DNA from 2 places in the Sinomonas sp. genome. Region 1 is predicted to be linked to the other one. Evidence: predicted binding sites of a transcription regulator. Region 1 holds the regulator's gene; the other holds the start of a gene.

Region 1 (4,417 bases):
TATCTCGTGCCGCTCATCGCGCACGCGCAGAACGGGGGCCGGCCGGCTGTCGTTGCCACGGCCACGCTGGCCCTCCAGGCCCAGATCGTGGGGCGCGATCTCCCGCGCCTCCTCGCGGCGATCACGCCTGAGCTCGACCATCCCGTCGACGTCGCTCTCATCAAGGGGCGCTCGAACTACCTCTGCAAGCACAAGCTCTCTGGCGGATTCCCCTCGGACGAGGGCGGCGAAGGGACGCTCTTCGCCCTCGGCGAGGACACCGGCGTCGCACATCCCGGCGTATCCGGCCCGACCACCCAGCTCGGCCGCGAGATCAAACGGCTCCGGGAGTGGGCGGAAGAGACCGAGACGGGAGACCGCGACGACCTTCTCCCGGGGGTCACGGACCGGGCGTGGCGGCAGGTCTCGGTCACAGCGCTCGAGTGCCTCGGCGCCCAGCGGTGCCCCCTCGCCGCCGAATGCTTCAGCGAGCTCGCCCGGCAGCGGGGTGCCGAGGCGGACATCGTCGTGACAAACCACGCGATGCTCGCGATCAACGCGTTCGAGGGGCTCAACGTCCTGCCGGAGCACGACGTCGTCGTCGTCGACGAGGCCCACGAGCTCCAGGACAGAGTCACGGGTGCGGTGAGCGGGCAGCTGTCCACGGCGATGGCAACGGCCGCGGCGTCGAGCCTTCGGCGCCACTGCGGGCTCTCGGTCGAGGCGCTGCAGTCGGCGGCTGCGCAGCTTGAGCTCGCGCTGGCGGATGTGCCCACGGGGCTACTGGCCCGGGGGCTCACGGAAGAGCTCGCGCAGGCCCTGGTGCTTCTCCGCGACGCAAGCCGCGCCGCCGTCTCGGACTCCAAGCCGGGGGATGGGCAGTCGGCTGACGGCGGGAGGCAGGTCGCCCGGTCACGGATCAGCGCGGTACTCGAATGCTGCGAGCGGATGCTCGACGCTGAGGCGCAGGGCGAGGTCGTATGGGTCTCGCGCACCGGGACGTTCGACCCCGCGTCCGGCTACTCGGGGCCCGCCGAGGACGCGCCCGCGACACTGTGCATCGCGCCGCTCAACGTCGGAGGAAAGCTGCGGGACGGGCTCTTCGCAGATCACACCGTGGTGCTCACGTCCGCGACCCTCGCGATCGGGGCCGCGTTCGAGCCGACCGCGGGAGGCCTGGGCCTGCTTGGCTCCGGTGCCCCGACATGGACCGGCGTGGACGTCGGATCGCCCTTCGACTATCCCCGTCAGGGCATCCTGTACGTCGCGCGTCATCTGCCCAAGCCGGGCAGGGGGGTCTCCTCGGAGGCCATCGACGAGCTCGAGACGCTCATCCGTGCCTCGTCGGGCGGGGCCCTGTGCCTCTTCTCGTCGCGCCGCGCGGCCGAGGATGCCGCGGACGAGCTGCGCGGGCGGCTTGACGTTCCGATCCTCTGCCAAGGCGAGTCCTCGATGAGTGCGCTCGTCCGTCAGTTCGCCGACGAGCCGAACACCTGTCTCTTCGGGACGATGTCCCTCTGGCAGGGAGTCGACGTGCCAGGCCCTTCGTGCCGGCTCGTCGTCATCGACCGGATCCCGTTCCCCCGCCCGGACGACCCGCTCGCGACAGCGCGTTCCCGGGCCGTCGCGCAGGCGGGCGGAAACGGCTTCATGAGTGTCTCTGCCTCGCACGCGGCCGTGCGGCTGGCCCAGGGCGCCGGAAGGCTCATCCGCTCGACCGAGGACCGAGGCGTGGTGGCGGTTCTCGACTCGCGGCTCGCGACCGAGCGCTACGGAGCGTTCCTCCGTTCGGCACTTCCTCCCCTGTGGGGAACGACGGACCGCGGGGTCGTGCTCAAGGCGCTCGAGCGACTCGCGGCAGCGGGTTGAGTTAGTCCGCCACGCCCCTCCCAGATCAGAGGTCTTCAGACCGAGCGGAGCACCGACACGACCCGACCCATGATGGTGGCGTGGTCGCCGAGGATGGGCTCGTAGCGGGTGTTCTGGGGGAGCAGCCACGTATGGCCATCGCGCTGCCGGAACGTCTTGACTGTGGCCTCGTCATCGAGCAGCGCGGCCACAATGTCCCCGTTCTCCGCGGTGTTCTGGCGCCGCACGACCACCCAGTCGCCGTCGCAGATCGCCGCGTCGATCATCGAGTCTCCACGGACCCGCAGCATGAACAGCTCTCCGTAGCCCACGAGCTGCCGGGGGAGCGGCATGACGTCTTCCACAACCTGGTCGGCGAGGATCGGGCCGCCCGCGGCGATGCGCCCGACGAGCGGAACCATCGCGGTGTCCGCAGCGCTCGCCATGTCGTCCAAGGGAATGCCGCCGACGCCGAGAACCGGCGCCGTGCGCTCGGCTTCCATCGTGAGGGGGCCCTCGTCGAGGCTCAGCGGCATGAGGACTTCCATGGCGCGCGGCCGCTTCGGGTCGCGGCGGAGGTACCCCAGCTTCTCGAGCTGGGCGAGCTGATGGGTCACACTCGAGAGGCTCGCGAGGCCGACCGTGTCACCGATCTCGCGCATCGACGGCGGGTACCCCTTGGTCTGGACCGAGCGCTGGATCGTCTCGAGGATCTTCCGCTGGCGCACCGTGAGTCCCTTCGCGGCTCTGGCCACTCCTGCCATGCGTGCCCTCTTTCTTATTTTGTCGGTACCCGTCTGGATGCTGGTTCCACCGTAGGGGACACGGCGGCACCTTTCAAACATGTGTTCTAGCGAGTCTGGACATCGTTCGATGAGAAGTGCTAAAAGTGTTCTGAATGGTTCGAAGACATGTTCGAAGGCATTCCTGAGGAGGAAGAACCGTGGCACACGCATTCGCAGTTCCGTTCGCCGGGGCACAGGCTCGACCGAGGGGTGCCCAGGCACACACCGCCCGCCTGCGGCTCACGCGGCGCGGCCGGCTCGTGCTGATCGCCCTGCCGGTATTCCTCGCGTCGATGGTCCTGCTCGCGTTCATCACCGGGCTCATTGCGCCGGCACATGCTGGCGATGCGGCGCCTTCGGTGACCCACACGAGGCAAGTGACGCTCCAGGAGGGGCAATCGCTCTGGACTGTTGCAGCTGAGTACGCTCCGGACCGCGACCCGCGCGTCGTCATCGGGGAGATCGTGGAGCTCAACAACCTCGACTCGACCAAGGTGCTTCCCGGGCAGCAGATACAGGTGCCGACCGCCGGCTGAGCCTTTCGCGTTGGCGGCCGGCCGAGTCACGAATACGGACCCGCCAACAGCGCGGGCGTAGGCTGGACCGGTGAACGAGCAGACTGTCAAGCCCACCTCTCCCGAGGAGCGCCTAGCGCGGCTCCCCTTGCGCGAGGATCTGCGGGGTCAGCACCCTTACGGGGCGCCGCAGCTGGACGTCCCGATCATGCTCAACGTCAACGAGAACACGTACGGAGTGCCCGAGGACGTCAGGGATGCCATCACTGACGCGGTGCGCGAGGCGGTTTCCACTCTCAACCGATACCCCGACCGTGAGTTCACGGAACTGCGCGAGGCGCTCGCGGAGTATCTGGGCCACGGTTTGAGCGCCGACCAGCTGTGGGCGGCCAACGGCTCGAATGAAGTACTCCAGCAGTTGCTCCAGGCGTTCGGCGGACCGGGTCGCTCGGCGCTCGGCTTCCCCCCGACGTATTCGATGTACCCGCTGCTGGCCGCGGGCACGGGGACGGAATACGTGAAGGGCGTTCGCGACGCCGATTATGGGCTGAGCGCCGAATCGGCTGCGCGACAGGTCCGGGATCTCGCGCCCAACATCGTCTTCCTGTGCTCGCCGAACAACCCGACCGGAACTGCACTCGGACTCGATGTCGTCGAAGCGGTGTACGACGCCGGCGAGGCAAGCCAGGCCATCGTGATCGTCGACGAGGCGTATGCGGAGTTCGCCCAACTCGGGACCGAGAGCGCGCTCACGCTGCTCCCGGGACGTCCTCGACTTGTCGTGAGCCGCACGATGAGCAAGGCGTTCGCCCTCGCAGGCGCCCGTCTCGGGTATCTGGCCGCGGCGCCCGAAGTGACGGACGCACTCCGCCTCGTCCGGCTCCCGTACCACCTGTCTGCGGTTACCCAGGCGACCGCCCTGGCCGCGCTGCGGCACCGCGCGTCCCTCATGTCCGAAGTCGAGGCCATCAAGCACCAGCGCGACCGGATCGTCAAGGAACTCAAGCGGCTTGGGCTGAGGCCCGCAGCCTCCGACTCGAACTTCGTGTTCTTCACTGGCCTCGCCGATGCCCAGCGGATCTGGCGAGGGCTGCTCGAAGTCGGCGTGCTGGTCCGCGATGTCGGCATCCCCGGGAGCCTGCGGGTAACGGCTGGGACGGAGTCCGAAACCTCGGCCTTCCTCTCGCGGCTCGGGGAGCTCCTCGCCGAGGAGCGGGCTGAGGGACCAGCACGCTGAGAGCCGCGTCCTCGAGGACCCGGTCGCCGAAAGGGTCTGCGGGCCTGTCGGCG
Region 2 (4,417 bases), on a different contig from region 1:
GATGGTGCCGTCGCCCGAGCAGGCCTCACAGCGGCCGCCCTTGACGTTGAACGAGAACCTGCCGGGCTGGTACCCGCGCACCTTCGCCTCCGTCGTCTCCGCGAAGAGCCGGCGAATGTGATCGAACACGCCAGTGTAGGTTGCCGGGTTCGAGCGCGGGGTCCGGCCGATCGGACTCTGGTCGACGTGGATGACCTTGTCGAGGTGTTCGAGGCCCTCGATGCGCGTGTGCCGCCCGGCGACCTGCTTCGCGCCGTTCAGGCGGTTGGCGAGCACCTTGTACAGGATTTCATTCACCAGGGTCGACTTCCCGGAGCCGCTCACGCCGGTGACGGCGGTGAGGACGCCGAGCGGGAACGTCACGTCGACATTCTGCAGGTTGTGCTCTCGCGCCCCGATGACCTTGAGCTGCCGCTTGCGGTCGACAGGTCGGCGCTTCTTCGGGAGCTCGATGACTCGGCGCCCCGAAAGGTAATCGCCCGTGAGCGACTCGCGGTTCTCGAGAAGTTCGGCGAGGGGACCGGAGTGGACCACCTTGCCGCCATGCTCGCCTGCGCCCGGCCCGATGTCCACGATCCAATCGGCCTCGTGGATCGTGTCCTCGTCGTGCTCCACCACGATGAGGGTATTCCCGAGGTCCCGGAGGCGGGTGAGCGTTTCGATGAGGCGCCGATTGTCGCGCTGGTGCAGGCCGATGCTGGGTTCGTCGAGCACGTAGAGGACTCCGACGAGCCCCGAGCCGATCTGGGTCGCGAGACGGATGCGCTGCGCTTCGCCCCCTGAGAGGGTTCCGGCGGCGCGCTCGAGGTTGAGGTACTCGAGACCCACGTCGAGGAGGAACGTAAGGCGCGCGTCGATCTCCTTGAGGACCTGGTGCGCGATCTGCCGTTCCCGATTGCTCAGCTCGAGCGTCCCGAGGAATTCGCTCGCCTCCCGCAACGGCAGGGCGGACACGGCAGCGATGGACTTCCCGCCCACGAGGACCGAGAGGGAGGCGGGATTCAGGCGCGCTCCCCCGCACTCCGGGCAGGGGATCTCCCGCATGTACTCGGCATACCTGTCCCGGGCAGAGTCGGACTCCGTCTCGGAGTGCTTGCGCTGGATGTACGAGACGGCACCTTCGAATCCCGTGCTGTACTTGCGCTCGCGGCCGAACCGGTTCCGGTACTGCACGACGACCTTGTGGTCCTTGCCGTGCAGGACGGCGTCGCGGGCATACTGCGGAAGGCTGTGCCACGGGGTGCTCATCGAGAAGCCGAGCTCATCGGAGAGGCCCTCGAGCAGTCGCGTCCAGTACTCCTGCGTGGCCTGGCCCAGAGACCAGGGGGCAATCGCTCCCTCTGAGAGGCTCAGCTCCGGGTCGGGGACGACAAGGTCCTCGTCCACCTCCAGTTTGGTGCCGATGCCGGTGCACGCGGGGCAGGCGCCGAAGGGGTTGTTGAAGGAGAACGAGCGAGGTTCGATCTCGTCGATCGCCAGCGGGTGCTCGTTCGGGCATGCGAGGTGCTCAGAGAACGCGCGGAGACGGTGATCGTCGTCGGGCGCCAGATCGACGAAGTCCGCGAGGACTCGACCCTCTGCTAGCCCCAGAGCCGTCTCGACCGAATCGGCGAGACGCTGGCGGATCCCCTCCTTGACGACGAGGCGGTCGACGACGACCTCGATCGTGTGCTTGAACTGCTTGCCGAGCTTGGGCGGCTCGGCAAGCTGTACGAGCTCGCCGTCAACACGAGCGCGGGCGTAGCCCTTGGCCGCAAGATCCTTGAAGAGGTCGACGAATTCGCCCTTGCGGCCACGCACGACGGGCGCGAGCACTTGGAACCGTGTGCCGTCCGGCAGGTCGAGAAGCTGATCCACGATCTGCTGGGGGGTCTGGCGGGTGACCGGCTCGTGGCAGATCGGGCAATGCGGACGGCCGACGCGGGCCCACAGGAGGCGCATGTAGTCGTAGATCTCGGTGATCGTGCCCACGGTCGAGCGCGGGTTCTTGCTCGTCGACTTCTGGTCGATCGAGACCGCCGGCGAGAGCCCCTCGATGAAGTCGACGTCCGGCTTGTCCACCTGCCCCAGGAACTGGCGTGCGTACGCCGAAAGCGACTCGACGTAACGCCGCTGGCCCTCGGCGAAGATCGTGTCGAACGCGAGCGAGGACTTTCCCGAACCGGAGAGCCCGGTGAAGACGATCATCGCGTCGCGCGGGAGGTCGAGGTCGATGTTGCGCAGGTTGTGCTCGCGCGCGCCCTTCACCACGAGGCGCGACAGGTCGGCCCGGAGCGAGCTCACCTGCCTCTCGGTCACGTCCTGTCCCCCTCCGAGAGACAGGGCGCGCGCCGGCATGTCCTCGCGCGCGTCGCGGAGGACGCCCTCGGACACGGCGTCAGACGCGTCGGCAGACAGTTCCTCGGACAGGGAGGACAGAGAGGGGGGAGTTTGCACCCGATTATGGTAGTCGAAGACGTCTTCGAACTTCCAACCGCTCCGCTCAGGGCGGACAGCCTTCCGCAGTGCTCGTCCCGCCCAGCCGCCAGCACGGACATCAGAGACGCGAATAGGCCTGCTCGAGCAGCTTCGCAGCCTCTTCGAAGCTGCAGCCCCGCGCACTCGCCGTGGACGCGAAGGCCGAGGCCGCCGTCGTCAGTTCCTCCTCGCGTTCGTCGCGCGGCGCGACGACGGTCCCGGCGCGGCCGCGCGTCACGACGACCTTGGCTTCCTCGAGCTCGCGGTACGCCCTCGCGACGGTGTGCGGGGCAAGGCCCAAGTCCGCGGCGAGGGAGCGGACCGGCGGAAGACGTCGCCCCGCGGGGAGCGAGCCGTCGGCGACGAGGTCGGCAACCCGCCGACGCAGCTGCTCGAAAAGGGGCGTTGCATGGTCCTGGTCCGGGCGCCATGCACCTGGAAAGTCCGCTTCTTCCATGACCACCAGAGTAAGGCGCATGGGCCGCGTCCACACGGTGCCGAGCCCGCCTAGACTGGCGCAATGACGAGCCTCATCCACGACCTCGACCACGTCACCGTCCGGAGCGTCTCGGTGGGCGACATGGACAACAATGTGTACCTCATCACGGCGAAGGAATCGGGGCAGCAGGTGCTCATCGACGCGGCCGACGACCTCCCCGCTCTCCGGCAGCTCCTCGAGGAGGGTGCACAGGACACGGCCCAGCCGGCCCGGCTCGCGCTCATCGCGACGACGCATCAGCACTGGGACCATGTCCGGGCCCTTGAGGGACTCGTTGCTGAAACGGGCGCCCGCACTGCGGCGGGACGGCAGGACGTTTCCGGCATCCCCGTTCCGGTCGACGTCGTCCTCGACCACGGCGATGTGGAGCACTTCGGTGGTTTCGACCTGAGCGCGGTGCACCTGCGGGGCCACACGCCCGGCTCCATCGCGTACGTCCTGAAGGACGGCGCGGCGCCGTACCTCATCTTCTCCGGCGATTCGCTGTTCCCGGGTGGGGTCGGCAACACCCAACAGGACCCCGACCGCTTCGCGCTGCTCTTCGGCGACGTCGTCGAGCGGCTCTTCGACGTCTATCCGGACGAGGCGGTCGTGCTCCCCGGCCATGGCCTCCCCACGACTCTCGGAACGGAACGCCCTCAGCTCGACGTGTGGCGGGCACGCGGCTGGTAGAGGGCGGCATCCCGCGGCGCGCAGGGCGGCGAGCAGCTGCCGCTAGAAGATGCCCGCCGCGGACGGCTTCCTCCCGACGCAGAAGAGTCGTCGGAAGGGGTAGACCGTCCCGTACTCGCGGGCAGGATACGCGTCGAGGAGCAGCTGGTTGTACTGCTCCTCGAACTGGGCTCCTTCTTCGGGGCTCAGCGCGTCCAGGACGGGGCGGAGGGCGGTGCCTCGGACCCAGTTGAGCACGGGGTCCTCCCCCAGGAGCACCTGGCAGTAGGTCGTCTCCCAGACATCGGCCTCCCACCCCGCGGCGCGCATGAGGTCGAGATAGTCCGGGGGCTCCCCCACCGCGTCGGTGTGGCGCAGGACGCCGCGCAGGCGGCGCTCCCACTGCGAGGACTGGGCGAGCTCACGCAGCAGCATGTGGGACGGCGCCCCGAAGTTCCCGGGAACCTGCACCGCGAGCCACGCGCCCGCCGCAAGCTGCTCGAGCCACCTTCCCATGAGCGCCTGATGGCCCGGCACCCACTGCAGCACGGCATTCGAAACGACGACGTCGACGTCGTCGTCGGGGGCCCAGGCGACGATGTCCCCGAGCCGGAAGCTCAGACCCGGCCGCCCCGGCGTCGTGCGTTCGGCCGCAGCAATCATCTCCGGCGAGCTGTCGATCCCCTCGACGACGGCGTCGGGCCAGCGGTCTGCGAGCGCGGCCGTGAGCGTCCCGGGCCCGCAGCCGAGGTCGACGACGTGCAGCGGCGCATCGGCCCCTACCCGCGAGGTGAGGTCGAAGAAGGGGCG

What was found. The regulator LexA, encoded in region 1, represses DNA repair genes until DNA is damaged. The targets are predictions, from matches to a motif close to TCGAACANNTGTTCGA.
Region 2: the regulator LexA is predicted to act here: its motif matches at 2,450-2,465, upstream of uvrA (excinuclease ABC subunit UvrA).

What each region holds. Positions count from the first base shown of each region.
Region 1 is NZ_DAIUJO010000068.1:10,403-14,819, forward strand. Features, by position in the region: gene V7053_RS11965 (ATP-dependent DNA helicase) at 1-1,848, shown strand, start outside; gene lexA (transcriptional repressor LexA) at 1,884-2,591, opposite strand; gene V7053_RS11975 (LysM peptidoglycan-binding domain-containing protein) at 2,771-3,148, shown strand; gene V7053_RS11980 (histidinol-phosphate transaminase) at 3,219-4,364, shown strand.
Region 2 is NZ_DAIUJO010000006.1:11,782-16,198, forward strand. Features, by position in the region: gene uvrA (excinuclease ABC subunit UvrA) at 1-2,337, opposite strand, end outside; gene V7053_RS01665 (GntR family transcriptional regulator) at 2,537-2,914, opposite strand; gene V7053_RS01670 (MBL fold metallo-hydrolase) at 2,978-3,628, shown strand; gene V7053_RS01675 (trans-aconitate 2-methyltransferase) at 3,671-4,417, opposite strand, start outside.